3 regions of the Pseudomonas hygromyciniae genome follow, and region 1 is predicted to be linked to each of the others. Evidence: predicted binding sites of a transcription regulator. Region 1 holds the regulator's gene; each other region holds the start of a gene.

Region 1 (9,622 bases):
TCACCAGGCCCAGGCCGCTCTGCCCCGGCGACTGGCGCTCCAGGGTGGCCAGGGCGGTGCTGGAGGGCAACAGGGAAATGTTTTCGTTGCTGGTGGGCAACAACAGTTGCCCGGGCAAGCCTGCGGGGACACTGCCCTTGTGCAGGAACAGGTCGAAGCAACTGTGCTCCAGGGCATCGGGGTCGTAGCCGAAATAGCTGGTCATCGAGCCGTGGGGATCCAGGTCGACAATGACCACGCGCTTGCCCGCCTCGGCCAGCAGACCGGCTAAGGCGATGGAGGTAGTGGTCTTGCCGACCCCACCTTTTTGATTGGCAACTGCCCAGACTCTCATTCGGATTGTTCCTCCCGGCAGGCACTGGCTCGACCGAGAAATAGCACGAGGTTATAGAGCCGGTGACGGAGAATTGACGGCACTCTCACGAACCGGCGGCTTTACGGGCGTCGGTGCAGTTTGTGTGCCAGCCCGCTTCATTGCAGCATCAGGTTGTGCATTGGCCGCGCCGGTGGCGGTCAGGCTGCGGCGCACATCCAGGTTGCGCGACACCACCAACACCACCCGACGATTGCGCGCACGGCCTTCAGCCGTCGCATTATTGGCCACGGGCTGGAATTCACCGTAGCCCACCGACGCCAGGCGCCCAGGGTTCACGCCCTGCATCGCCAGCATGCGTACGATGCTCGCCGAACGCGCCGACGACAGTTCCCAGTTGGTGGGAAATTGCGCGGTATGGATCGGTTGGTCATCGGTAAAGCCTTCGACGTGGATCGGGTTGTCGAAGGGTTTGAGGATGGCCGCCACCTTATCGATGATGCTGAAGGCAATATCACTGGGCAGGGCATCGGCGCTGGCGAACAGCAGGCTGGAATTGAGCTCGATCTCCACCCACAACTCGTTGCCACGAATGGTCATCTGGTTGGAGCTGATCAGATCGCCAAATGCCGCGCTGATATCGTCGGCGATGCTCTTGAGCGGATCGCTGCCGCCACTGATACCGGCGTCGGTCTCGTCGCTGTCCTTGACCAGGGGTTTGGCCGGGGTCATGGTCTTGGGCCGCTCGTCGCCAATGGGAATCGGCTTGAGGGCCCGATCGGAGTCGGTAAAAACCCCCACCAAGGCTTCGGAGATGACTTTGTACTTGCCTTCGTTGATCGAGGAAATGGAGTACATCACCACGAAGAAGGCGAACAGCAAAGTGATGAAGTCGGCGTAGGACACCAGCCAGCGTTCATGGTTGACGTGCTCTTCAGGCTCGCGGCGGCGACGGCTCACAGGCAATACCCCTCACAACACACATCAACTGTAGGAGCGAGCTTGCTCGCGAAAATCGCGAACGATAACGCGGGGCTGCGGGTTAAACGCGGTGCTCTCGGGTTTTTCGCGAGCAAGCTCGCTCCTACAGGGAGGCGCATGCTCATCAATCCATGAAGCCCTGGAGCTTCAATTCGATGGAGCGCGGGTTCTCGCCCTCGGCAATCGACAGGATGCCCTCCAAGAGCATTTCCCGGTAACGGGATTGGCGCATGGCAATGGATTTGAGCTTGCTGGCAATCGGCAGCAGCAACAGGTTGGCACTGGCCACGCCATAAATGGTGGCGACGAATGCCACGGCGATGCCGCTGCCCAGTTGCGAGGGGTCGGCCAGGTTGCCCATCACGTGGATCAGGCCCATGACCGCACCGATGATGCCGATGGTCGGCGCGTAGCCGCCCATGCTTTCAAAAACTTTGGCCGCGTTGATATCGCGGCTTTCCTGGGTGTAGAAGTCCACCTCGAGGATGCTGCGGATCGCTTCCGGCTCCGCGCCGTCGACCAGCAGTTGCAAGCCCTTGCGCGAGTAGCTGTCGGGTTCGGCATCGGCCACGCCTTCAAGGCCCAACAGACCTTCCTTGCGGGCGGTGAGGCTCCAGTTGACCACGCGGTCGATACCGCCAGCCAGATCCACGCGCGGCGGGAAAATGATCCACACCAGGATCTGCATGGCCCGCTTGAATGAGCTCAGGGGTGACTGCAACAGCGCCGCGCCGACGGTACCGCCGATCACGATCAGTGCTGCCGGACCGTTGGCCAGGGCGCCAAGGTGGCCGCCTTCCAGGTAGTTGCCGCCAATAATGGCGACAAACGCCAGGAGTATCCCAACCAGGCTCAACACATCCATCAGTGACAGGCCTCCACCAGGTGCTTGCCGATGTCATCCAGGCTGTAGACCGCGTCGGCCAGGTCGGCCTTGACGATGGCCATGGGCATGCCATAGATCACGCAACTGGCTTCGTCCTGGGCCCAGATCGAGCTGCCGCCCTGCTTGAGCAGGCGCGCGCCTTCGCGACCGTCGGCGCCCATGCCGGTGAGGACCACCGCCAGAACTTTGTCACCGTAGGACTTGGCTGCCGAACCGAAGGTGATATCCACACACGGCTTGTAGTTCAGGCGCTCATCACCCGGCAAGATTTTTACCGCGCCGCGACCGTCCACCATCATTTGCTTGCCACCGGGGGCCAGCAAGGCCAGGCCTGGGCGCAGGATATCGCCGTCTTCGGCTTCCTTGACGCTGATGCGGCACAGCTTGTCCAGGCGCTCGGCAAAGGCCTTGGTAAAAGCGGCGGGCATGTGCTGGATCAGCACGATGGGCGCGGGGAAGTTGGCGGGCAACTGGGTCAGGACGCGCTGCAAGGCCACCGGGCCGCCGGTGGACGTACCGATCGCCACCAGTTTGTAGGCCTTGCGCTTGGGCGCAGGCGACGCAGGACTTGGCGCCGCCGTGCGCGTCGGCGCCACGGCAGGCCGTGCCACTGGCGCGGGAGCCGGACGTCCGAAACTGCTGCTGGTCGGTGCAGGCGCCGCTACCGGAGCGGGAGCCACCGGCGCGCGGAAGCTGCTGCGGTTGCTGCGCGAGATGCTGTGCACCTTCTCGCAGAGCATCTGCTTGACCTTCTCGGGGTTGCGCGAGATGTCTTCGAAATTCTTCGGCAAAAAATCCACGGCGCCAGCGTCCAGCGCGTCGAGGGTCACTCGGGCGCCTTCGTGGGTCAGCGACGAGAACATCAACACCGGGGTCGGGCAACGCTGCATGATGTGGCGCACAGCGGTGATGCCATCCATCATCGGCATCTCGTAGTCCATGGTGATCACGTCTGGCTTCAACGCCAGGGCCTGATCAATCGCCTCTTTGCCGTTGGTGGCCGTACCGACCACCTGGATGTTGGAATCCGCTGAAAGAATTTCCGAGACGCGGCGGCGGAAGAAACCCGAATCATCCACCACCAGAACCTTGACTACCATAACCACTCCGTTAGGCCGGGCGAGGGACAATCGCCCCGCCCAACCAGAATCAAATACGCCGTGCGGCGTAACGCTTGAGCATGCTCGGAACATCGAGAATCAGCGCGATCCGACCGTCACCGGTAATGGTCGCACCCGACATGCCTGGCGTTCCTTGCAGCATCTTGCCCAATGGTTTGATGACCACTTCTTCCTGGCCAACCAACTGATCGACGACAAAGCCGATACGCTGGGTGCCCACGGACAGGATCACCACGTGGCCTTCACGCTGCTCTTCATGAGCGGCAGACGCCACCAGCCAACGCTTGAGGTAGAACAAAGGCAGGGCCTTGTCCCGCACGATCACTACTTCCTGGCCGTCGACCACATTGGTGCGCGACAGGTCGAGGTGGAAGATTTCGTTGACGTTGACCAGCGGGAAGGCGAACGCCTGGTTGCCCAGCATCACCATCAAGGTCGGCATGATCGCCAGGGTCAACGGCACCTTGATGACGATCTTCGAGCCTTGGCCCTTGGTCGAGTAAATATTGATCGAGCCGTTGAGCTGGCTGATCTTGGTTTTCACCACGTCCATGCCCACGCCACGGCCGGACACGTCGGAAATCTCGGTCTTGGTCGAAAAGCCCGGGGCGAAAATCAGGTTGTAGCACTCGGTATCGGTCAGGCGGTCGGCCGCGTCCTTGTCCATGACGCCGCGCTTGACCGCGATGCCGCGCAGGATATTGGAGTCCATGCCTTTGCCGTCATCGGTGATCGACAGCAGGATATGGTCGCCTTCCTGCTCGGCCGCCAGGATCACTTTGCCCAGGCGCGGCTTGCCGCTGGCTTCGCGCTCTTCCGGGGTTTCCACACCGTGGTCGACCGCGTTGCGCACCAAGTGGACCAATGGGTCGGCCAGGGCCTCGACCAGGTTTTTGTCGAGGTCGGTCTCTTCGCCCACCAGTTCCAGGGCGATCTCTTTTTTCAACTGCCGGGCCAAGTCACGAACCAGGCGCGGGAAGCGCCCGAAGACTTTCTTGATCGGCTGCATGCGCGTCTTCATCACCGCGGTCTGCAGGTCGGCAGTGACCACGTCGAGGTTCGACACGGCCTTTTGCATGGCTTCGTCGCCGCTGTTCAAGCCCAGGCGCACCAGGCGGTTACGCACCAGCACCAGTTCGCCGACCATGTTCATGATGTCGTCCAGGCGCGCGGTATCCACCCGCACGGTGGTTTCGGCTTCACTGGCCGGGGCTTTCTCGGCAGCGGCGGGCGCACGGGCTGGCGCCGGGGCGGCGGCACGTGCGGGAGCCGGTGCAGCGGCCTTGGCGGCGGCAGCGGGTGCCGGTTTGGCCACCGCCGCTGTGGCGGTCGCGGTCGCGGCGGCGGCAGGTGCCACCTCGGAAAACTTGCCCTTGCCGTGCAATTCGTCCAGCAGGGATTCGAATTCGTGGTCGGTGATCAAGCCATCCGCCGCCGGTGCGGCAGCAGGCGCCGCAGCAGCAGGTGCAGCCGCCGCAGCGACTGCCGGCAAAGCATCGGCAGCAAACGAACCCTTGCCATGCAACTGATCCAGCAGTGCTTCAAATTCGTCGTCGGTGATATCGGTGCTGGCCGCTGGCGCAGCAGGCTCCACAGGCTGCGGTGTGGCCGCCACGGCGTCCGGGGCAAACTGGCCCTTGCCGTGCAACTGGTCGAGCAAGGACTCGAACTCGGCGTCGGTGATGTCTTCGCTGGTCGGCACCATGGCCGGCGCAGCCGCTGCCGGTGCTTCGGCCTCGGCCTCGGCCTTGACGGCATTGAGGGAGTCCAGCAGTTGTTCGAATTCGCTGTCGGTGACGTCGGGTTCGGCCACCGGTTCAGGTGCGGCTTCAACCACCGGGGCGGCGACCAATGCGGCAGGTTCTGCCAGGCGCGCCAGGGCGGCCAGCAGTTGCGGGGTGGCGGCAGTAATCGGAGCGCGTTCACGCACTTCGTTGAACATGCCATTGACCGCGTCCAGGGCTTCGAGGATCACGTCCATCAATTCCGAATCAACGTGCCGCTCACCCTTGCGCAGGATGTCGAACACGTTTTCGGCGATGTGGCAGCACTCCACCAGCTCATGGAGCTGGAGGAAGCCGGCGCCCCCTTTTACAGTGTGAAAACCGCGAAAAATTGCATTGAGCAGGTTCGCATCATCCGGTCGGCTTTCCAGCTCGACCAGTTGCTCGGACAACTGCTCTAGAATTTCGCCGGCCTCTACAAGGAAATCCTGAAGGATTTCTTCATCGGCGCCGAAGCTCATATTGCGTGCTCCTTAGAAGCCTAAACTGGACAGCAAATCGTCTACGTCATCTTGACCTGACATAACGTCTTCACGTTTATCGGCATGAATCTGCGGACCTTCACCCTTGGCGAGGTGTTTTTGTGGATCTTTTTCCGAGAGGATCGCTTCGCGGTCATGTTCAATGCCGGCAAAACGGTCGACTTGGCCAGCCATCAGCACCAGTTTGAGCAGGTTGCTTTCCACTTCGGTGACCAACAGGGTCACGCGCTTGATCACCTGACCGGTGAGGTCCTGGTAATCCTGGGCCAGCAGGATGTCATTGAGGTTGCTGGAAACCGTGCGGTTTTCCTGCTCGCTGCGTGACAGAAAACCTTCGACCCGACGCGCCAGCTCACGAAATTCTTCAGCACCGACTTCGCGGCGCATGAAACGCCCCCAGTCAGCGCTCAACGCCTTGGCCTCATTGGCCATGCCGTTGACCAGGGGCGTGGCGTTTTCCACCAGGTCCATGGTGCGATTGGCTGCCGCCTCAGTCAGCCTGACCACATAGGACAAGCGTTCGGTGGCATCAGTGATCTGCGAGATTTCCTCGGCCTGGGGCATGTGCGGGTCGATCTGGAAATTGACGATCGCACTGTGCAACTCACGGGTGAGCTTGCCCACTTCCTGGTACAGGCCGCGGTCGCGGGTCTGGTTGAGCTCATGGATCAACTGCACTGCGTCGCCGAACTGGCCTTTTTCCAGGCTTTCGACGAGTTGGTGAGCATGTTTTTTCAGGGTCGACTCAAAGTCGGCCTGCGATGATTCTTTATGCTCCATAGCTCCCCCGTGGCAGCATCAATGACCGATGCGTTCGAAGATTTTTTCAATCTTCTCTTTCAAGGCCAGTGCAGTGAATGGCTTGACCACGTAGCCGTTGACCCCCGCCTGGGCGGCTTCGATGATCTGTTCACGCTTGGCTTCAGCGGTCACCATCAGCACAGGCAGGCTGCGCAGTTTTTCATCCGCGCGCACGTGGCGCAGTAGATCAATGCCGGTCATGCCAGGCATGTTCCAGTCAGTTACCAGAAAGTCGATGCTCCCGCTGTTGAGGATCGGAATCGCAGTAATGCCGTCATCCGCCTCGACCGTGTTAGTGAACCCAAGGTCACGCAACAGGTTTTTTATGATCCGCCGCATCGTTGAGAAGTCATCAACGATGAGGATTTTCATGTTCTTGTCCAATTCGACCTCCAAGCAGTCTTAAACGCGTCCAGCACCTGGGCGCGCCATATCATTCAACAGGCATTACACAAAAAGGACTGCTAGGGCACTCCACGAGCCGCTCCCGCCCGGCTCGCGCCCTGGCGGTTATCGTTCACAGTGTCCCCACACTGCCTGTCAGCGCGCTCGCCACTCTCCCAAACGCCCCCGCAAGCGGGCCGCGCATTGGCTATGTAGCTGGCTGACCCGCGATTCGCTGACCCCCAGGACCTCACCGATTTCCTTGAGGTTCAGCTCTTCGTCGTAGTACAGCGCCAACACCAGCCGCTCACGCTCCGGCAGATTGGCAATCGCGTCCGCCAGGGCGCCCTGGAAGCGTTCATCTTCCAGGTCGCGTGAAGGCTCCTGGTGAGCGCTCGCGCCGTCCTCGTGCAGCCCTTCATGTTCGCCGTCCTGTAGCAGGTCGTCGAAACTGAACAGGCGGCTGCCCAAGGTATCGTTCAAAATCCCGTAGTAATCGTCGAGACTCAATTGGAGTTCGGCCGCAACTTCGTGATCTTTAGCGTCGCGACCGGTTTTTGCTTCAATTGAGCGAATTGCGTCACTCACCATCCGGGTATTGCGGTGGACCGAACGCGGCGCCCAATCACCTTTACGCACTTCATCGAGCATCGCGCCACGGATACGGATACCCGCATACGTCTCGAAACTCGCCCCCTTGCTCGCGTCGTACTTGGTCGACACTTCGAGCAAGCCGATCATCCCGGCCTGGATCAGGTCTTCGACCTGGACACTGGCGGGCAGGCGTGCCAGCAGGTGGTAGGCAATGCGCTTGACCAGAGGCGCATAGCGCTCGATCAATTCGCCCTGGCTGTCACGCGCTGATTTTTTGTAAAGGTTGTAGCCGCTGGCTGTCATAGCACCGGTCCTGCACTCGTCTGATGCACCAATCGCTCGACGAAAAACTCCAGATGCCCCCGGGGATTGGCGGGCAGTGGCCAGGTATCGACCTTCTGAGCAATTGCCTTGAACGCCAACGAGCATTTCGAACGAGGGAACGCTTCGTAGACTGCACGCTGCTTTTGCACAGCCTTGCGCACACACTCGTCATAGGGAACTGCGCCGACGTATTGTAAGGCGACATCGAGGAAGCGATCCGTGACCTTGGTCAACTTGGCGAACAGGTTGCGCCCTTCTTGTGGGCTCTGGGCCATGTTGGCCAGCACACGGAAGCGGTTCATGCCGTAGTCACGGTTGAGCAGTTTGATCAGGGCGTAAGCGTCGGTGATCGAGGTGGGTTCGTCGCAGACCACCAGCAACACTTCTTGGGCGGCGCGCACGAAGCTGACTACCGACTCGCCAATCCCGGCAGCGGTGTCGATCACCAGCACGTCGAGGTTGTCGCCGATATCACTGAAGGCCTGGATCAGGCCGGCATGCTGCGCCGGGCTCAGATGCACCATGCTCTGGGTGCCGGAGGCGGCCGGGACGATACGAATCCCCCCTGGCCCCTGCAACAGCACATCGCGCAGCTCACAGCGGCCCTCTATGACATCGGCCAGGGTGTGTTTGGGCGTCAGTCCCAGCAGAACGTCAACGTTCGCCAGGCCCAGGTCGGCATCCAGCAGCATGACGCGGCGGCCAAGCTCTGCCAGGGCCAGGGACAAATTCACTGACACGTTAGTTTTCCCGACGCCACCTTTGCCGCCGGTCACCGCGATCACCTGTACGGGATGCATGCTGCCCATGTTCTTTCTTTACCTTGTCTTGCTTAGCCGCAGGCTACATAGGGTGGCCGCGGTAGCAGACCATCGATGTAGGTACATTGCACTGTGTTTCATGTTGCCTTCAGCCGACCCGCTTGGCTGGGTTGTGATAGAGGTCGGCGAACATATCCGCCATAGCCTCTTCACTGGGTTCATCCTGCATTTGCACACTGACTGCACGGCTGACCAACTGATGACGGCGCGGCAGATGCAAGTCATCCGGGATCCGCGGCCCGTCGGTCAGGTAGGCGACCGGTAATTCATGGCTGATGGCAAGGCTCAACACTTCGCCAAGGCTTGCGGTTTCATCCAGCTTAGTCAGGATGCAACCGGCCAGCCCGCAACGCTTGTAGCTGTGGTACGCAGCAGTCAGAACCTGTTTTTGGCTGGTTGTTGCAAGTACCAGGTAATTTTTCGACTTGATCCCGCGCCCGGCCAGGCTTTCCAGCTGCATGCGCAACGCCGGATCGCTGGCTTGCAGGCCGGCGGTATCGATCAGCACCACGCGCTTGCGCAGCAGCGGGTCGAGGGCGTTGGCCAGGGATTGGCCCGGGTCGACATGGGTCACCGGTACATTGAGGATGCGGCCCAACGTCTTGAGCTGTTCCTGGGCACCGATGCGGTAGCTGTCCATGCTCACCAGCGCAATATTGTGGGCGCCGTACTTGAGTACATAACGGGCGGCCAGCTTGGCCAGGGTGGTGGTCTTGCCCATGCCGGCAGGGCCGACCATGGCAATCACGCCACCTTCTTCAAGGGGTTCGATTTCCGGGGTCTGGATCATCCGCGCCAGGTGGGCCAGCAACATGCGCCAGGCTTGGCGAGGCTCTTCAATGCCGGTGGTCAGCTCCAGCAGGTCGCGCGACAACGGGCCGGACAAGCCGATGCGTTGCAGACGACGCCAGAGATTGGCCTGTTGCGGCTTGCTGCCTTGCAACTGGTTCCAGGCCAGCGAGCCCAACTGCACTTCCAGCAGTTCGCGCAGGCCATTGAGTTCAAAGCGCATCGAGTCGAACACGCGCTGGTCGACCGCAGCGGCCGGTGCTGGCGCGGCGGGACGTGGCGGCTCGACGAAAGTCGGTTCTACCAGTGGCTCGGCCGCAGTCAGCGGCAGGCCGGCAAACA
Region 2 (9,622 bases), 2.9 Mb from region 1:
CTCCAACCGTATGCTGGATAACTGCCTGGCGCTGTGTAACGCCGAATAACCCCACTGAAAACCTGATCGACCCGATCACTGTAGGAGCGAGCTTGCTCGCGAGAAACGCAAAGGCGCCACGCTCATTCAGGATGCCAGCGTTATCGTTGATGATCTTCGCGAGCAAGCTCGCTCCTACAGGGTTGAGCAGATTGCAGCAAAGTGATACTTGCCATTTGCGTTGATGATAAGCATTATCATTAACTGCCAATCGGTCCGGTACCACTGTGAGCCTATCCCGCTTCAATCAAGTCTTCCTCACCCAACGGGTGGTGCTACTGCGCACCTTGCAGCGGATGGTGAACAACCACAGCACCGCCGAGGACCTGTTGCAGGAAACCTACCTGCGCGTGACGCGGGCCCTCAGCGAACGACCGATTGATCACCTCGAACCCTTCGTGTTCCAGACTGCGCGCAACCTGGCTCTGGATCATCTGCGCTCGCGTCGGATTCAGTCCCGCACCTTGCAGGAAGATGTTCCGATGGACGTCCTGCAAAGCGTCGCCTCCCCGGTCACCACTCCTGAAGATGCCGCCCACGCCGAGCAACTGCTGGAGCACCTGAGCGTCAGCCTTGGGCAGTTGAGCGCTCGCCAGCAGCAGATCTTTATCCTCAGCCGCCTGCACGGCTGCAGCTATCAGGAGATCGCCGATCAGTTGCAGGTGTCGTTGAGCACCGTGCAAAAGGAACTGAAGTTGATCATGGCCATCTGCATAGGTGTGGCCGAACGACTCGATCACCCTTAAGCTTTGTCGGGACACGCCGACAGAAAAGTCGCAAAAATACGCAAGACACTGAATAAAACGTGGCGAAGACCCGAGGAACACCGTGACGGACCCGAACAAACTGCACCCCCATGAGCTGGCTCATGAGGTGTTGCAACATGCGGCCATGGACCAAGCCCTCGACTGGCTGATCGCGTTGCAGTGCCCGCAGCCTGGGCAGCAAGCCGAGTTCCAGGCCTGGCTGGATGCCGACCCGAGTCACGCCCAGGCCTTCGCCAAGGCCCAGACCGCCTGGGGCGGTGCGCCGGTGCACAGCGCCGCCGTGGCTCTCAATGCGCCGCGCAAGCCCAGCGCCTGGCGGCGGATCAAGCCGCATTGGAAGCCCTTGGCCACTGCTGCGGTACTGTTGCTGGGGCTGTTCAGCTTCAGCAATCTGCCAGTACGCCTACAGGCCGACCACTTGACCGTGGTCGGCGAGCGCCAGCGCCTGCAACTGGATGACGGCTCCAAGGTGCTGCTCAATACCAACTCGGCGTTTTCCAGCACCATCGACGAGCATCAGCGCATCGCCCGCCTGTATCAGGGTGAGGCGTTTTTCGACGTCGCGGCCAATCGTGGCCTGCCCCTGCAAATCGACGCCGGCCCGGTGCGCGCCAGTGTCAGCGATACGGCATTCGCCGTGCGTTATCTCAACGGTGAGGCGCAGGTGCAGGTACAACGCGGGGATGTCGACCTGAGTACCACCTTCGGCAACAACCGGGTGCGCCTGAGTGCCGGCGAGAGCATCCGCGTCGGCCCCAAAGGCTTCGGCCAACCGGCCAAGCTCGATGCCACTAAGGAACTGGCATGGGTCCAGGGCCGGCTGATCTTTGAAAACTGCCCGATGAGCGAAGTGCTGGCAGAGCTGCGGCGCTATTACCCAGGCTGGATCGTCAACACCAACGAGCAACTGGCCAGCGTCGCCGTGACCGGTAACTACCGCTTGGACCAGCCGCTGGACGTGGTGCGCTCCCTGGCCCACATCACCTCGGCCAAGCTCTCGGAGTTCCCTGCGCTCGTGATTCTCAACTGAGAATAATTATTTTTACTCGATAGCTCCTGCTGGTACGTCTCGTCTTAGCCAATGCAACTGATTCCTATTTGATTCAGGTTCGCAACTATAAGACTCGTCCCTCGGAGCGCTCTCGATGTCCTCTCGTTTCAACCGCCGGCCCTCTTCGCCCACGCTGTGCCTGCTGACCGCCGCCATCCTGCTGGCGGGCAGCCCGATGCTGACGGCCAATGCCGCCGAACCTGCGGCGCGCAGCCACGCCAATTACACCTTCAGCATCGAGCAGCAACCCCTGGTTTCGGCGCTCAACGCCTTTACCGCCGTCACCGGCTGGCAGATCGGCCTGCCCGCCGAACTGGGCCAAGGGGTTTCCTCCCCCGGCGCACGCGGTTCGCTGACCCCGGAAAAAGCTCTGGACCGGCTGTTGGTGGGGACCAACCTGAACTACCGCAAACTGGGCAACTACAATATCGTTCTGGAAAAGCGCACGGCGGGGAGTGCCATCACCCTGCAACAAATGACCATCAGCGCCACCCGCCAGGAACAGGCGGTAGACAGCGTGCCCAGCACCGTCACGGTGCATGAGCGCGAGGAACTGGACCGCCAGAACGTCAACACCATCCGCGAACTGGTGCGCTACGAGCCGGGTGTCTCGGTGGGTGGCGCTGGCACCCGCTCCGGTAATTCCGGCTACAACATTCGGGGGATCGACGGCGACCGTATCCTCACCCAGGTGGACGGCGTAGAGGTCCCGGACAACTTCTTCAACGGCCCGTATGCCAAAACCCGCCGCAACTATGTCGACCCGGAAATCGTCAAACGCGTCGAGATCATCCGCGGCCCGGCCTCGGCCCTGTACGGCAGCAGCGCCATCGGCGGCGCCGTCAGCTACTTCACCCTCGACCCGAGCGACATCATCAAGCCCGGCCAGGACGTCGGCGCCCGCCTGAAGACCGGCTACAGCTCGGCTGACGAAAGCTGGCTGACCTCCGGCACCGTCGCCGGGCGTGTGCAGGACTTCGATGGGTTGCTGCACCTGAGCCAGCGCAATGGCCACGAGATGGAATCCTACGACGGCAACAACGCCACCGGCCTGGCCCGCACCGGCGCCAACCCCGAAGACGTGCGTACCACCAACGTGCTGGCCAAGCTGGGCTGGAACTATGGCGACGACAACCGCCTGGGCCTGACCTACGAGAAGTACAAGGACGACCGCGACATCAATCAGAAAAGCGCAGTGGGCGGGATTTTCCTCGAAGGCCAGGGCATGAATATGTACCGTGACCGTCGCGGCAACGACACCATCACCCGCGAACGCTTTGGCCTGGAAAACAAGTTTGCACTGGACTCGCCGATTGCCGATCACATCAAGACCAGCCTCAACTACCAGATCGCCAAGACCGACCAGGCCACCAGCGAAATCTATCAGGTCGGCCGCCGCGTACTGCGCACCCGCGACACCCTCTACGAAGAAAAGCAGTGGGTGTTCGACGCACAACTGGACAAGGCCTTCGTCATCGGTGATACCGACCACCTGCTGACCTACGGCACCACGATCAAGCAGCAGAAAGTCACCGGTTCGCGCGAAGGCGCGGCGACCTGCCTGGCCGTCGGTGCCGGCTGTACCGCCATCGGCGCACCGAGCCCAACCCCTGCCGACAGCGTGAAAAAAGCCAGCGACTTCCCGGACCCGACTATCAACAGCTACGCGCTGTTCGCTCAGGATCAGATTAGCTGGAACGACTGGACCATCATGCCCAGCCTGCGCTACGACTACATCCAGCTCAAACCCAAGCTGACCGAAGAGTTCCTCAATACCACCGACCCGGACCGCAAGTACCCCCACAACAACTCGAACAAAACCTGGCACCGCTTCTCGCCAAAACTCGGCGTGACCTATGCACTGACCGAGCAATACACCTGGTTCGGCCAGTACGCCGAAGGTTTCCGCACGCCATCGGCCAAGGCGCTGTATGGCCGCTTTGAAAACCTTGACGAAGGCTATGTCGTCGAGCCCAACTCGAGCCTCAAGCCGGAAACCAGCAAGAGCTATGAAACCGGAATCCGTGGCCATTTCGATGCGGGCAATTTCGACGTCGCGCTGTTCTACAACAAGTACCGCGACTTCATCGACGAGGACAACGCTGCGCTGGGCCCGTCTGGCACCATCTTCCAGCCAGGCAATATCAAGCGCGCCACCATCAAGGGCATGGAAGTCAAAGGCCGCTTGAACCTGGACGCCTTCGGCGCAACGCAAGGCCTGTACACCAAAGGCGCGATTGCCTACGCCCACGGGCGCAACGACGAAACCGGCCAGCCGCTGAACAGCGTCAACCCGCTCAAGGGTGTGTTTGGCCTGGGCTACGACCAGCAAAACTACGGTGCGCTGGTCAGTTGGACCCTGGTCAAGAAACAGAACCGGGTCGACAGCGCCACGTTCTTTACCCCGACCGGCATCAAGGCCAACGGCCCCTTCAAGACCCCAGGCTTTGGCGTGGTCGACCTGACCGGTTTCTACAAAGTCACCGACGACCTGACCGTCAACGGCGGCCTGTACAACCTGACCGACAAGAAATACTGGAACTGGGATGACGTGCGCAGCTACGACGGTGTGGGTGAAGCCGGCGTGACTTCGCCAGCCAGCCTGGACCGCCTGACCCAGCCCGGGCGCAACTTTGCGATCAACCTGATCTGGGACATCTGACCCAAGCAACCTCACCCCGCCGGATTTATCGCCAGCGGGGTGAGGATTTTTTACTGTGACGCGTCTTCTTGTTCGTCTAGTAATAACAGCCTGGCAACAAGGCGCTTTTCCTTCTCAAGGACCCCCAATGACCGCTTCCACCACCGCAGAACGCGCAAGCCTGCGCTCCCAGCGCCTGAACCAGATCACCCACGAGCCGCACACCAAGCTCGACGCACTGGTCAAGGCCCACGCCCCGTTTGAAACCCAAGCCAACTTCGCCCGTTTCGTGGTCGCGCAATACCTGTTCCAGTCGGAACTGGTGGCGCTGTACAACGATCCCGAGCTGATCAAGTTGTTTCCAGACCTCGCCGAGCGCTGCCGCGCCGAAGCCGCCAAGCTGGACCTGGCCGACCTGGAAACCGAAGTGCCTGCCCCCGTGGCCGGTGCCGTGCAGAACCCGAGCAAGGCCGAGGCCCTGGGCTGGCTGTTCGTGTCCGAAGGTTCCAAGCTGGGCGCGGCGTTCCTGATCAAACGTGCCGTCGGCCTGGGCCTGAGCGAAACCTTTGGTGCCCGTCACCTGGGCGAACCGGCCGGTGGTCGTGCCGAAGGCTGGAAGCGCTTCACCCGCACCCTCGACAGCCTGGAACTGAGCGCCGAAGATGAAGCGGCGGCAGAGAAAGGCGCGGTGGATGCATTCGTACGCTTCACCGTATTGCTGGAACAGGCGTACGCTAGCGCCCCAGAACTGGCCTGATCCATTGCGGGTGTAGATGCTGGCTTGTGTGGATGCCAGCTCCCACACAAACCAGCGCCTACCTGGGCCTGCTCCGTATTCCAATTTTAAATTCTCATATTCCATACCCATTGCTCCCATGACCGGCTCAACCCAATCCTCCTCCAAACTCGCCCGAATCCTGTTCGGCCTGCTGGCCTATGTCAGCCTGGGGATCGGCTTGATCGCCATTGTCGTGCCGGGCCTGCCCACCACCGAATTCATCCTGCTCGCCGCCTGGGCTGCCACCAAAAGCTCGCCGCGCCTGAGCGCCTGGCTGGAAAACCATCGGCTGTTCGGGCCGATCCTGTTCAACTGGCGCAACGGCAAGATCATCGCGCGCCGGGCCAAGGTCAGCGCCACGGTAAGCATGTTGCTGTGTGCCGCCCTGATGCTGGTGATGCTCGATCACGGCTGGCCGATCTACCTGGCCATCGCCGGGATGAGCCTGGGCAATCTGTGGATCTGGTCACGCCCCGAACGCCTGGCGCAAACCACGACCTGAGCGCGCTACCGCTCATCGCCTGCCCCTCATGAATTACCCGTCGGTGCCGATGTTCCGGGCATAGCGCCGAATGGACTTGGCCGTTGCCCTGCTTGCACACCAACAAGTCCAATCGCGAGTAAGCCCATGTTCGACACCCTCTCCATCCGCTTGAAAATCGTGCTGCTGTCCGGCCTCTGCCTGTTGGGGGTGATTGCGCTGATCGTCAGCCTGAATATCTACCAGTCCAACCAGAACGACCAACTGACCAGCGCCTCCAGCTCGCGCATGCTCACCACCAGCGTGGAGAATCTGCTCCAGGCCAAGGCCGCCGAGCAGGCCGTGCAGGTACAAAAAGCTTTTGGCGAGAACCTGTTGGTGGTCACCGCCCTCGCCGACCAGGTCAAGGATTTGCGCAACATGGCCGCCAAGCGTTCGCTGGAAGCCGGGGCCGTGCGCGAGGAGCTCAACCAGCGGATCAAGACCGCATTCGAGCGCAATACCAAGGTGCTGGGGATCTGGTTGTCGTTTGAACCCAACGGCCTGGATGGCAGGGACAGCGAATTTGTCGACGACAAACTGCGCGCTTCCAACGAAGTCGGGCGCTTTTCCAGCTACTGGAGCCGCGCCGGCGGTGAAGGCCTGAACACGGTGATGGTGGAAGCGGACCTGACCAAGACCACCCTCAATCTCAGCGGTACGCCCTACAACATCTGGTACACCTGCCCACGGGATACCCGCAACGTTTGCCTGCTGGACCCCTACGCCGACGAAGTCGCCGGCAAGGCGATGCTGATGACCACCATCTCCCTGCCGCTGCTGGCAGATGGCAAAGTGATTGGTGTGATCGGCGTCGATATTGCCCTGGATGCCCTGCAAGCGGCGGCCAATACCGCGCAAAAAGAATTGTTCGATGGCGCGGGGATCATGGAAATCCTCTCCAGCAGTGGCCTGATCGCCAGCTACAGCGGCGAGCCGGACAAAGTCGGCAAGAGCATCGTTGATGTGCTGGGCGGCGAAGGCAAAGAGATCGTGCAGTTGCTGGCCAGTGACACGCGCAAGGTGCGCGAGCAAGACGATACGATCCGCGCGGTGTACCCCGTCAAGCCAATTGCCGATGCCAAGCCCTGGGGCGTGGTGATCAAGCTGCCCAAGCACGTGCTGCTGGCCGATTCGGTCAAGCTGCAAGCGGTGCTCGACGACGCCCAAGCCCGAGGCACACTGCAAGCGCTGCTGGTGGGCGCCGCAGCCGGCCTGCTGGGCCTGCTGCTGATGTGGCTGACCGCCACCGGCGTGACCCGGCCGATCAACAGTGTGGCCGCGATGCTCAAAGACATTGCCAGCGGCGACGGCGACCTGACCCAACGCCTGGCCTACACGAAAAAAGACGAACTGGGGGAACTGGTCAACTGGTTCAACCGCTTCCTCGACAAGCTGCAGCCGACCATCGCCCAGATCAAGCAGAGCATCACCGAAGCCCGTGGCACTGCCGATCAATCCTCGGAAATCGCACGCCAGACCAGCGAAGGCATGCAGGTGCAGTTCCGTGAGATCGACCAGGTGGCAACCGCCTCCAACGAAATGAGCGCCACCGCCCACGAAGTCGCCAACAGCGCCTCAAACGCTGCCAGTGCAGCTCGTGGAGCCGATCAATCAGCCCGCGACGGCTTGGCGATCATCGAACGCAGTACCCGCGATATCACCACCCTTGCCGAGGAAGTCAGCAAGGCCGTGACCGAGGTTGAAGCCCTGGCAGTCAACAGCGAGCAGATCGGTTCGGTGCTGGAAGTGATCCGCAGCATCGCCGAGCAGACCAACCTGCTGGCCCTCAACGCTGCGATTGAAGCCGCGCGCGCCGGGGAAAGCGGGCGGGGTTTTGCGGTGGTCGCAGACGAAGTGCGCAACCTGGCGCGACGCACCCAGGATTCGGTGGAAGAAATCCGCCTGGTGATCGAACGCATCCAGAGCGCGACCCGTGGGGTGGTGACCACCATGCATTCGAGCCAGAGCCAGGCGCAGAACAACGCCGGGCAGATCCAGCAGGCGGTACAGGCCCTGGGCAAGATCAGCGATGCGGTGACGGTGATCAGCGACATGAACCTACAAATCGCCAGCGCCGCCGAAGAACAGAGCGCCGTGGCCGAAGAGGTCAACCGCAACGTCTCGGCGATCCGTACCGTGACAGAGACCCTGACTGGCCAGGCGACGGAGTCGGCGGCAATCAGCAGCCAGTTGAATGCCTTGGCCAACCAGCAGATGAAACTGATGGATCAGTTCCGGGTGTAGACCCAAATACCCATGTGGGAGCCAGCTCCCACACAGTGTGAGGTCAGAGCCCGGTCCAGGCACTGACAAACGCGGTGATATCTTCCTTTGCCGCCGTACGCGGCGGGTTCTGCGCGGTCCCCAGATACAGGAAGCCAATCACTTCCTCACCCGCGCTCAACCCCAAGCCCTTGGCCACATGCGCCGAATACGACAACTCCCCGGTCCGCCACACTGCGCCAATCCCCTGGGCATACGCCGCCAGCAGAATGCCGTGGGCCGCACAGGCCGCTGCCAGCCGTTGCTCGGACTGCGGCACTTTGAAGTGTTCCTGCAAACGGGCAATCACCACCACCACCAACGGCGCACGCAACGGGCCGTTCTGCGCCTTGTCGATCACCCCTTGCGGGGCCGCGGGGTCTTGCAGGCGTGCCGCTTCGGCCAGCAGGGTGCCCATTTGCTCGCGGGCCGGGCCTTCCACGGTGAGAAAACGCCAAGGCCGCAACTGGCCGTGATCCGGCGCACGCATGGCTGCCGCGAACAGCACTTCGCGCTGTTCGGCAGTAGGCGCTGGGTCCAGCAAGCGCGGCACGGAAACACGGTTGAGCAAAGCGTCGAGAGCCTGCATTGGCCACCTCCAGGAAAAATGTGCGGCCATTCTAGCGGGAATGCATCAGATTGGAGCAAACGATAATTGCTCTTATTCAATCCGCCCCGCCCTGTTAGACTTTGCCCCCTGAATTTCATCCACCGTCGCCCGTCTTCCAGGATTATCGATGCCCCGTTTGCTGCTTCGCCTGTCTGCGCTCTTGATGGCCGTGAGCCTGAGTGCCTGCGATGACGCCGCGCCGCCGACGTTTACCCAGGCCGAGCCGGGTGAGGCGCGTTCGGGAGGCAGCACGACGGTCAGGAAGACGGACCAGAATGCCTTTTCGCTGCCTTCAGCGAACCTGACGCCGACCCGCCGTCTGGATTTCAGCGTCGGCAACAGCTTTTTCCGCAATCCTTGGGTGATCGCCCCGGCCACCACCACCGCCCGTGATGGGCTGGGGCCGCTGTTCAACACCAACGCCTGCCAGAACTGCCATATAAAAGACGGGCGCGGTCATCCACCCTTGCCCGAGGCCAGCAATGCGGTGTCGATGCTGGTGCGTCTGTCGATCCCGGATTCGCCGCCCTACGCCAAGCTCATCGAGCAACTGGGTATCGTCCCGGAGCCGGTGTACGGCGGGCAGTTGCAGGACATGGCCGTGCCCGGCGTGGTCCCGGAAGGCAAGGTACGGGTCGACTACACCCCGGTCAACGTCACATTCAAGGACGGCACGGTGGTCGAGTTGCGCAAGCCGAGCCTGCAGATCACCCAGCTCGGCTACGGGCCGATGCACCCCGATACGCGGTTTTCCGCCCGCGTGGCTCCGCCGATGATCGGCCTGGGTTTGCTCGAAGCCATCAGCGACGCAGACATCCTGCAAAACGCCAGCAAACGCCCGGACAAAAACGGCGTGTTCGGCCGCCCGAACTGGGTCTGGGATGATGCCCGACAAAAAACCGTCCTCGGCCGTTTCGGCTGGAAAGCCGGGCAACCGAACCTCAATCAACA
Region 3 (9,622 bases), 1.7 Mb from region 1:
CTGCACTACAGCGAAAACCATGGCGTGCTGATCATCATCGCGATCATGGTCGGCATGCTGTTCGTGCAACCCATGATCGGTTTTATCAGCGACAAAGTCGGGCGCCGGCCTTTCATCATCGCCGGCAGCATCGGCCTGCTGGCGCTGGCGATTCCGGCGTTTATGCTGATCAACAGCGGCAAGCTCGGGTTGATCTTCGCCGGGTTGCTGATGCTGGCGGTGGTGCTGAACTTCTTTATCGGCGTGATGGCGTCCACCCTGCCGGCAATGTTCCCCACCCACATCCGCTACAGCGCCTTGGCCAGTGCGTTCAACATCTCGGTGCTGATCGCCGGCCTGACCCCGACCGCCGTTGCCTGGCTGGTGGAAAGCACCAACGACCTGTACATGCCGGCGTATTACTTGATGGTGATTGCCTTGGTAGGTCTGGTCACCGGGCTGACCATGAAGGAAACCGCCAACAAACCCCTGCGCGGCGCGGCCCCGGCGGCGTCGGACATCGAAGAGGCGCGGGAACTGCTGCAGGAGCATCACGACAATATCGAGCAAAAGATCGAAGACCTCGACGAGCAGATCGCCGAACTGGAAGCCAAGCGCCAGAACCTGGCGCAACAGCATCCGCGGATCGACTGATCCGCTCCCAAAAGGGATCTCGATCAGGCAGCGCGCTTTGCTGGGCCGCAAAAAATGTAGGGGCTGGCTTGCCAGCGATGGTGGTGGGTCAGTCACTTTGTCGGCGACCGGTCCGGCGCTATCGCTGGCAAGCCAGCTCCAACAGGGGGTGTGATGGCGATTGCGACAGCTTACTGATCACCGCAGCGCCGCCGCCGCCAGTTGCGCCACGCCGAGGGTGATTCCCGGCTCATCCCCCTCTTCAAGCATCCAGGTTGATGACAACCCTGCCCAGGCAAGCACCCATTGCAGGAGCCTGCGCCGCTCGATACCCGAAACACTGGCGACCACTTCGGTCCGCCGCGCAAAGCACTCCGGGGCCAGGGCGCGTTCATCGGGGTTGCAGAACAGATTGGCATAATCAAAGCCCCGCTCGCCGTAGAGGCCCTTGGGATCAATCGCGAGCCAGCCGGACGCGGCAAAATCCAGCACATTGCCATGGTGAATATCGCCATGCAGTACCGTGACATCCTGGGGGGCCGCCAGGAGTTCGCGTGCAGTGCTCGCACAATGCTCAAGAATGCCGCCGTGCCTCGCCGCCGCAGGCCATAGCGCCGCGAACCACTGCTCCAGTGCAACCAATGCGGGAGTCGGCTTGGCCCGTGGTGCATGCAGGCGCGCGGCTACGCCACACAGGATGCGAGTGGCCTGCTCATCCCGGCCGTCATTGACCATCTGTAGAAGCGAGGCCGAGCCCAACGCACGCGCCATGAGCAAAGCCTCGCCGTCCTGGGCCAGTACGGGGGCTGCACCTTCGCCGTCCCACCAGGCCATCAGCACACTGCCGGCCTGCTCTTCGGCTATTTGAGAGATTTTGAGCATGGCAGGCATGCCGTGCTGGCGAACGGGCAGTAGAATGCCGTTGCGCGAGGCGAATGCGTCACCGTCGACAACCAGGTCCCATCGCTTCAAGTAGTGATCAAACATACCCATCACGGTCTAGACCTGAACCTCACAAAACCCATGGCAAAAAGCCAACCGCTGAGCATGGACAGGTAGATAGCGTTATACGAAGCAACGGTGCAGTCCAATCCGAAGTTGAGCGCGGTAAACGCAATGGCGGCGCACAGGAACTGCGTGCGGGTAAACCGACTCAGAAAGCGTTCCATTGCGAGATTCAAGGTCGAGAGATACTTCATAAATTTACGCATCCGCTCACTTGCGCCCTTGTGTGCTGAACAGCGCAAGAATAAGGCACACCAGGCCGGCAGCCAGGATGCCGTAGCCCAGAACGTGGATACTTCTGCTCGACGATTTCAGTTCCATTGCCGCAATGGTCCCTTTCAATAATCTGGGAAGTTTATCTCAGAGCCTGGCAATCGATAATCTTTCTCGCCAGAGAATACTGCACAGTGCTGATGAGAATTCATCGCGCAGATGACATAGTTGCGCTTACGACAAATGGAGTTGGCCCCAATGAAGCAATACATCTTCTATCTCCTCCTGGCGCTGCTTGCAGGATGCAGCACCGGGCCGTATCTGCATCCGCAATCGACACTGGGTACACAGGCTCTACTCGAACGCACCTGCCCCGGCCCGAAAGCCGCAATGAGCTTTGCCCCACGCTCGGAAGCGCTCGATTGGGTTCACGTATTGGTCTATGTAGCACCGCCAGGAACATCCAGCTGGCCAGACAAGCTGCGCTCAACCGATACCGAACTGCGTCTGTTTGGTCGGCTTTACACCCCCCCGCGCCTGCGCAACCTGAACACCCCGGATGAACGCCGGGCGGCCTATCAACAGACCGACCCGCCACTGTGGGTCAGCGCCGCCTCACCCCTAGTCACCGTAACGCTGGCGACGGGTGAAACCTATCAAGTCAGTATCGAGCAATTGGAAACCGGTTTTGACCCCAAGGAACAATCCAGCAGCAGCCGCAAGGGGACGGCGTTGGGCAAGGGTGATATGGATGACTTCACCCTCACCTTCCCGGCTATATTCGTAAACGGTGAAAAAGTGCCGATGGCGCCGATTCACTTCAAAAAACGTGAAGAGCGCTATGCTCCGGTCTTCAATTGTTGAATCAAAAAACTCCATCACCCAAGGAATGGCAATGACCTTCGACTGGCACTCGGGGCCCATCACCCGAGACACCCCACTGGACCCGCACTACAGGAATACGCAGAAGGTCCGCCGATTCCTCGTCGGCGAGTGCGGGGAGTCGTTCAAGTTCGATCGGGCGTTCATGGCCTGGATCAAGAGTGGCGCGCCCTTGACCATGGGGGATGTGGCGGATCATTGGAATCGGAAGTCGTCATCCCGGCCTTAGGCGCATCGATGGGGAGGGAATTGGATCAGTAACCTTGCAGGGTCTGAAGAACCGTGTGGCAGCTCGAGGCTGCGATAGCCCAGGCACTGCCAGCGCTAGGCCAGGGTATTCCACACCTGCACCAGCCCCACCAGGTGCACCAGCCCATACACCACGCAAATCCCCGAACTAATCATAATAAAGCGCGTACTACGGCCTGTGCCGGCCAACACGAATGGGCCCAACAGCCCACGCAACAGGTAGACCAGGGTGATTACGCACAACGCAGGGCGCAGCAGGGGCAAGGGATCGATCACGCCAGCGCCGGACAGCGCATAGGCCGACCACGCGGCGAGCACGAGGGCAATCCCCGCCGTCACCACGGCCGGGAAGCGGCGACCGGCCTTGGCCGCACGTACAAAACGCTCACCCGCACCAAACAGGTGATACCAGGACGGCCCTTTGATGATGACCCCGATATGCATCAGCGCCACCAGCAGGTTAAGCCCGGCAGCGACCAGCAGTGCCGTGTTGTATACGTTTCCCATTCCATCACTCCCTGATGCCGATTAGCCACATTGCGCGCAAAGGTATCACGCCCCCTCTCGCACTGGCGATCAGCACAATGCAAGCGGCCCCGACGCCGCAATCCTATTGACTGCCGCGAGACTGGACCGACCGGCGGCTACCCTTTGCGCCAGATGATGCCGCACTATATCGGGCATGCCTCTACGCCCGACTCTCCCCCGCCCCACCCTTCGAGTACCCTGCCCACCTTCGCGCCCAGGCCGAGGCGGCACCGCGCGCACCTGGCGTGTATTTCTTCTACGCGCAAGGCGAGTCGATGCCGTTGTACATTGGTAAAAGTGTCGATCTTCGCAGCCGCCTGCTGGCGCACCTGCGCAACCCAGAAGAAGCGCGCATGTTGCGCCAGGCACAGCGGATCGAGTACCAGCAGACCGCAGGGGAAATCGGTGCATTGTTGCTGGAGTCGCGCCTGATCAAAGAGATGCAGCCCCTGAAGAACAAACGCCTGCGCAGGCAGCGGCGCCTGTGCTCGCTGCGCCTGCACAACGGCAAACTCGAGATCATCGACACCACCGCGCTGGCTGAGGGGCCACAGTTGTACGGGCTGTTTCGCAGCCGACGCATGGCAATCGAAGCGTTGATGCTGCTCGCCGACGAGCACCGTCTCTGCCATGGCCTGCTGGGTATAGAACCACCCAGCGCAAAGGGCTGTTTCCGCGCGCAGATCCGTAAATGCGCCGGAGCATGCCGGGGCGATGAAACCCATGCAGCCCACACCGAGCGTTTGCTGCTGGCGTTGGCGCACTGGGCCGTCCATCGCTGGCCTTACCCCGCCGCCATTGCGCTGCATGAACGCCATGGCCAGATGGAGCAATACCACGTCGTGGACAACTGGCGGTACATCGGGACTTACACCTCGGAGACCGAAGCCCGGTTGGCGCCGGCCCTGCCACCGCAGGCGTTCGATGCTGACAGCTACAAAATTCTTGTACGGCCCGTGCTATTCGAGAGCGCCCGTGTGGTGCTGCTTTCGTAGGTCGCGCCTAGCAGAACCCGCACGCCAGGAACCTTTTGTACAATCGGGAATCAGTGCTGCATGTTTTCATACCCATGACTCAGCGAATTCCCGATGACTTTAAGAAGATCCCTGCTCTATATCGCGCTGCTGACCATCGGCTTTTCTGCCGGGTACGCCGCAAAACCCAATGATGTGCTTCAAGTAACCGCAGGCCAACTCATCGAATGTGGCCAGGTGACCATTCCTACCCTGGGCATGTAAGCCCGGGGCCCCAGCGCCATCGGCAGCACTTACTGCGGTTTGACTTCAGGAACCCACAAGGTGCATGCGGTTGCAGCTTGGGCGACGAGCCAATCATGACCGCGGTTGCCGAAGGGACGTGGCATCGTGTGGGAGATCCGTAGCGCCATGTTGTAGGCGCCCGTCATTTCGTTCTCAGTCGGGTTTGTCTCTTCCAGCTTTGTATTGTTCTTGAGCCCATTAATCGCCCCATGTAGAGCGATTGCCTGTTTGTAGGTGTCCTCGCTTTCTTCAAGGATAGACACCGCGATAAACGCGGCAGTCGAGCAGCGGTCCATCTTTTCCCACTGTTTCAGTTGCGCGTCATCCCCGACCGCAGTTGCGCACGCCAGCAAAACCATACATCCCAGTAAATAACGCATTGATAGCTTCCCAGCGAATAGTCGGCAGCTTTAATAACCCATTGCAATCCACATTGCCACAACGCTACTCGCTGCATCGGTCATTCATGCTCGTTGGCGGGATGAGGTCCAGGCGCAGCAGCCCTGAATATCCCTAGCCGGCCTTCAAACTGCGATGGTTAGTCAACACTCCTTTGTCGTCAAACAAGAAAATCATCTGCCCCCCACCATTATCCTGACAAATAACGCCTTGCGTTTCTCCGTCGACGATCCCTTGGCAAGCCATGTTCCAGACATAAGGGCGAATTTGGCATTTCAGCGTCTTGCCATCTTCAATCACCAGATGATTGGTGGCCGAAATGCTCCCTGGGGCGGGCTTTGGACAGGCCCCATCCCCCCAATTGACAACCTGATGATTGGGTTGCGAAATACAACCAGCCAGTAGAAGCATGGGCAGCAGGCATCGGTAATTCATGATCACTCTCCTGAGTTCCAATATGGTTAAGCGCGCCCTAACTTTGGCTCCGATGGGGAAATGGGCGCTTATTAATTATCGCGACCAATAGACTCTTAAAGGAGGCACTAAACACAGAACCCTCTTTCACTACAAAAATAAAGTCAAAAAGTTAGCACTTATCCCTTCACGAGAGAACTAGCACAGATGGGCTAGTGGCTCATTGCCTATTATAAAACACCCTGGTTATTTTTTTAGATGCCGCTCCCGCGCCTATTGCCTAGAGGGTACCCTTTCGACTCAATGTGCTATCTACTCAGTAGTCACCTGGTATCTAATACCCAAAAAACCCATCCTGCATCTGCACAAATCCGCAAGACAAGGACGTAAACACAGTGAACAGGGAGATCATCCTGATGCGCCATGGCCAGCCGAAACTGACAATGAGCGGCAAGGTTTCATTAGCCGAAATGAAACACTGGATCGAGCATTACAACTTATCCGAAATCATCAACCAGCCCGCGCCGCAGGCTAGCGTGCAACTGGCGGCGAGCGCTCAGGTGATCGTATCGAGTAGTGCCCCGCGAGCGCTGACATCCGTAAGGGCGCTGTGCCTTCAGCCTAGTGTGGTAGACGCTGTATTCTGTGAAGCACAACTGCCCCATGGCCGCTGGAGACTACCGCGGCTCTCTCCCTTTACCTGGGCATTTATCCTTCGTATCTCATGGCTGTGTGGTTTTTCAGGAACGGTCGAATCAGCCCGCCAGGCCAGGCTACGGGCCAGCAAGGCCGCGCAACAGCTTCAAGATCTTTCCAGCACCGGGCCGGTCTTGTTGCTCGGCCATGGCTTCATGAATCGAATGATTGGTAAGCAGCTAGAGGCTAGCGGCTGGACTCGCCAGATGCGTAACGCAAACCGCTACTGGAGCGCAGTGATCTATCAGATGCATCAGAAGTAAGTTATGCAATACCCATCAAATACCATCATGAAAAGGCCTGCTACTGCAGCAGTATATAATCCACGCATTGCGTGACTCGTATAAGTTTTCCGCCTAAAACTCTATCTACATTTAAACGCGTTTAAGCCCAATGAATGCGCGGTACGACTAGGTAAAATTAGACAGCAAAAAACACTACCCCTGCGTTCTGCCGGCCGAGCACAACCGAAAAAAATTAAATCGCCAACTAGCAACAATAAGAGACACTATATAAATAGAAAAAAACTACGCATTTAATAGACAATCAAAGGTTGGTTGCTCTGGAGGAATCACATGACCACTTTTCAATTTATCTTTGGCATGATTTTCTGCCTTGCACTACTCACTATCAGGGCCTACTTGACCATACAAAGCCACGGAAAGTATGATAGAAATCGCCCGAAAAAACAAGTAAACCCTACAAATAAAACCTATATATCATAAGTATAATCTGGAGCCCCGAATCATAGGCCAATTCGGGGCTTTTTTGGCCCGTACCAATTTTCACGACCGCAACGGTTGAGAGCCCTGACATACGCCTGGCACGCCCGCAACGCGATCAATTCTCTATCGCCGGCATTGGTGATGGGCACTCTATTTCCAGTTTCACCAGACGAGCTCATTCCCGAAGACCATTTGGTTCGGGTGATCGAGGCCTATATTTCCCTGCTGGACCTTGAGCATCGACCGGAACGAAGAGCTCATCAAGCTAGCCTTAGCCGTGCTCAATAAGCCTGATTGAGCGCCCTGATATCTGTAGTTCGTTGCTCAAATCTCGCAACCCGCAAACTTAGATATAACTTAAAATACCTATAGGCCAATCCATTCGCGTGCCACTTTAAAAAAAATAGAAAAAAAGCGGCCAAATGAATGTTTTTTTTGAAAACCTTAAGTTTTAAGTATTTTTTGCGCACCAATTTTGATATCTAGTCAAAAAGCCGAAAAGAAATATTTCAAACCCCGTAAATTCAAGACGAGGCATTCACTCAAACCTAAGTGAGAACTTATACAGGCCTAGCATTGGACTGCCAACGTTGTACTCAGCCATAGCCACCAAGCTCGTCCAGAAATTTATTCGGGCATTTACTGCTCACACACTCATGCTTCGCTTGCGTAAGCCGATACTTAATTGAAAGCTAATTTTTGGAGTGGTGAAATGAGAAACTTAAGAGTATCTGTGCGCGCAATACTCAGCTTTGCGTTCATTGCTCTATTATTGGTCACGCTAGGCGGTGTTTCCGTCTGGAAAATGGGGCAGATCCGAGAGACCGCCAAGAGTCTGGAAGAGGACTCATTGGCAAGCATTCTCGTTGCAGAAAAAATCAATGTGGCCACGTTACAGCTACGCTTAGAAAACCGGCGGTTGATATATCAGACTGACCCGCAAGACCTGACCAACACACTAAAAACCATCAGAGCTGCGCGCGACAACTTAAAAAACGAGATCCAAGCCTATGCACACTTTGTCGCCAGCGAGAAAGAGGGTCAATTGTTCAAGGCCGTTTCAGATAATGGTGAAGATTTTTTTGTAGCGCTTGATCAAGTTAACGCACTCGTCAACCGCAACGCTCTTTCGGAAGCACAAACATTTACGAATGAAAATATTACGCCTATCACTAGGCGTCTCTCAGAAGCAGCAGATGGGCTTGTCAAAATGAATATAGACGAGGCCGGTAATGCTGGCCGTGTCTCCGAGGATACCTATCAAAGCGGCTTGAAGTTTGTAGTTTTTATCATCTTGACAGCGGCACTGGCGACTATTGTGTTGGCTGTGCTATTCACCAAAAGCATTATCACCCCATTGCGCGAAATGTTGCTGATTAATGAGACCATCGCCAAGGGTGATCTCCGCAGCACTATCAAGGTGACGGGCAATGACGAATTTTCAGACCTATTGCGCTCAACACAGATCATGCAGAGTAATCTGCGCGATACGATCAAGCTCATTGGCGACTCATCAACTCAACTGGCATCAGCTTCTGAAGAGATGAGCGCCGCTACTGAAGAGTCCAGCCGAGGTTTGCTGCGTCAGAACAACGAAATCGATCAGGCGGCCACTGCTGTGAACCAAATGACCGCTGCGGTTGATGAGGTCGCTCGTAATGCCGCCTCCGCATCCGATGCCGCTAAGTCATCTGACCAATCGACACGCACTGGCGCCGCCAGGGTGACAAGCACCGTCCACGCCATCGAAAGCCTTAGCGAGACGATACAGAACACCAGCGCCGACGTAGAGCGCTTGGCGGTCCAGTCCAAGGACATAAGCAAGGTACTGGAAGTTATCCGCACGATTGCAGAGCAGACCAATCTACTGGCCTTGAACGCAGCAATTGAAGCTGCGCGAGCCGGAGAGCAAGGACGCGGTTTTGCGGTAGTTGCCGACGAAGTCAGGGCTCTCGCACATCGAACTCAGACATCCACCCAAGAAATTGAGCAGATGATCGGCGGCATTCTCAAGGGTACAGCACAGGCGACGAAAGCTATGAGTGAAAGCTGCGGACAGGCGGAAGGAACCCTGACGATTGCTCACGAAGCCGGCGCGGCGCTGACCCTGATATCGAAAGCTATAAACGAAATAAACGAAATGAACGAAATGAACATGATGATAGCGACTGCCTCCGAGCAGCAGGCCCAAGTAGCCCGTTCGGTGGACGGAAACCTAATGAGTATTCGCGACCTTTCTATCCAGAGCGCAACGGGGGCCCGCCAAACTGCGGCTGCGAGTTCTGAGCTTTTACGCCTATCTGTTGACATGAGCACACTGGTGGCAAGATTTTCGCTTTAAGGAAAGTAACGCAGAGATCCATTTAAAGAAGAGAGCCGGCGGTGGAGTGACTTGGATGCCCTGTGCCGCTTGAAATGCACAAGCAACACACGCAGCTCCTGGAGAGTGAGATTCAGGAACTGCAGCTGCAGCTTCACAAAGCCCGAGAGGACATCTACGGCCTGGTGAGAATGCACGCTGAGTTGTCTATCGAACGCGACAAGCTTCGGACAGGGCTCAAGGCCTCCGATAACGCTCTTGCTAGTTGCAAAACTGACCTGAGCTTTGTCATGCGCACTGATGACGTTGAAGGCGACTAC

The links. The regulator FliA, encoded in region 1, starts transcription of late flagellar genes. The targets are predictions, from matches to a motif close to CTAAAGTTTNNNNNNNNNNNGCCGNTAA.
Region 2: the regulator FliA is predicted to act here: its motif matches at 5,804-5,831, upstream of JTY93_RS20670 (methyl-accepting chemotaxis protein).
Region 3: the regulator FliA is predicted to act here: its motif matches at 7,636-7,663, upstream of JTY93_RS15175 (methyl-accepting chemotaxis protein).

The regions. Positions count from the first base shown of each region.
Region 1 covers NZ_CP070506.1:1,738,453-1,748,074, reverse strand. The annotation lists gene JTY93_RS07705 (ParA family protein) at 1-334, opposite strand, end outside; gene motD (flagellar motor protein MotD) at 386-1,273, opposite strand; gene JTY93_RS07695 (flagellar motor protein) at 1,419-2,159, opposite strand; gene JTY93_RS07690 (protein-glutamate methylesterase/protein-glutamine glutaminase) at 2,159-3,280, opposite strand; gene JTY93_RS07685 (chemotaxis protein CheA) at 3,330-5,546, opposite strand; gene JTY93_RS07680 (protein phosphatase CheZ) at 5,559-6,347, opposite strand; gene JTY93_RS07675 (chemotaxis response regulator CheY) at 6,366-6,740, opposite strand; gene fliA (RNA polymerase sigma factor FliA) at 6,909-7,649, opposite strand; gene fleN (MinD/ParA family protein) at 7,646-8,479, opposite strand; gene flhF (flagellar biosynthesis GTPase FlhF) at 8,580-9,622, opposite strand, start outside.
Region 2 covers NZ_CP070506.1:4,614,806-4,624,427, forward strand. The annotation lists gene gap (type I glyceraldehyde-3-phosphate dehydrogenase) at 1-49, shown strand, start outside; gene JTY93_RS20645 (RNA polymerase sigma factor) at 267-785, shown strand; gene JTY93_RS20650 (FecR family protein) at 868-1,836, shown strand; gene JTY93_RS20655 (TonB-dependent receptor) at 1,952-4,519, shown strand; gene JTY93_RS20660 (biliverdin-producing heme oxygenase) at 4,647-5,255, shown strand; gene JTY93_RS20665 (YbaN family protein) at 5,374-5,778, shown strand; gene JTY93_RS20670 (methyl-accepting chemotaxis protein) at 5,905-8,043, shown strand; gene JTY93_RS20675 (nitroreductase family protein) at 8,087-8,650, opposite strand; gene JTY93_RS20680 (di-heme oxidoreductase family protein) at 8,799-9,622, shown strand, end outside.
Region 3 covers NZ_CP070506.1:3,467,042-3,476,663, forward strand. The annotation lists gene proP (glycine betaine/L-proline transporter ProP) at 1-633, shown strand, start outside; gene JTY93_RS15135 (aminoglycoside phosphotransferase family protein) at 811-1,599, opposite strand; gene JTY93_RS15140 (hypothetical protein) at 2,089-2,694, shown strand; gene JTY93_RS29130 (DUF6434 domain-containing protein) at 2,726-2,941, shown strand; gene JTY93_RS15145 (hypothetical protein) at 3,037-3,468, opposite strand; gene JTY93_RS15150 (endonuclease) at 3,735-4,484, shown strand; gene JTY93_RS15155 (hypothetical protein) at 4,578-4,727, shown strand; gene JTY93_RS15160 (hypothetical protein) at 4,757-5,128, opposite strand; gene JTY93_RS15165 (hypothetical protein) at 5,262-5,582, opposite strand; gene JTY93_RS15170 (histidine phosphatase family protein) at 5,978-6,520, shown strand; gene JTY93_RS15175 (methyl-accepting chemotaxis protein) at 7,695-9,323, shown strand.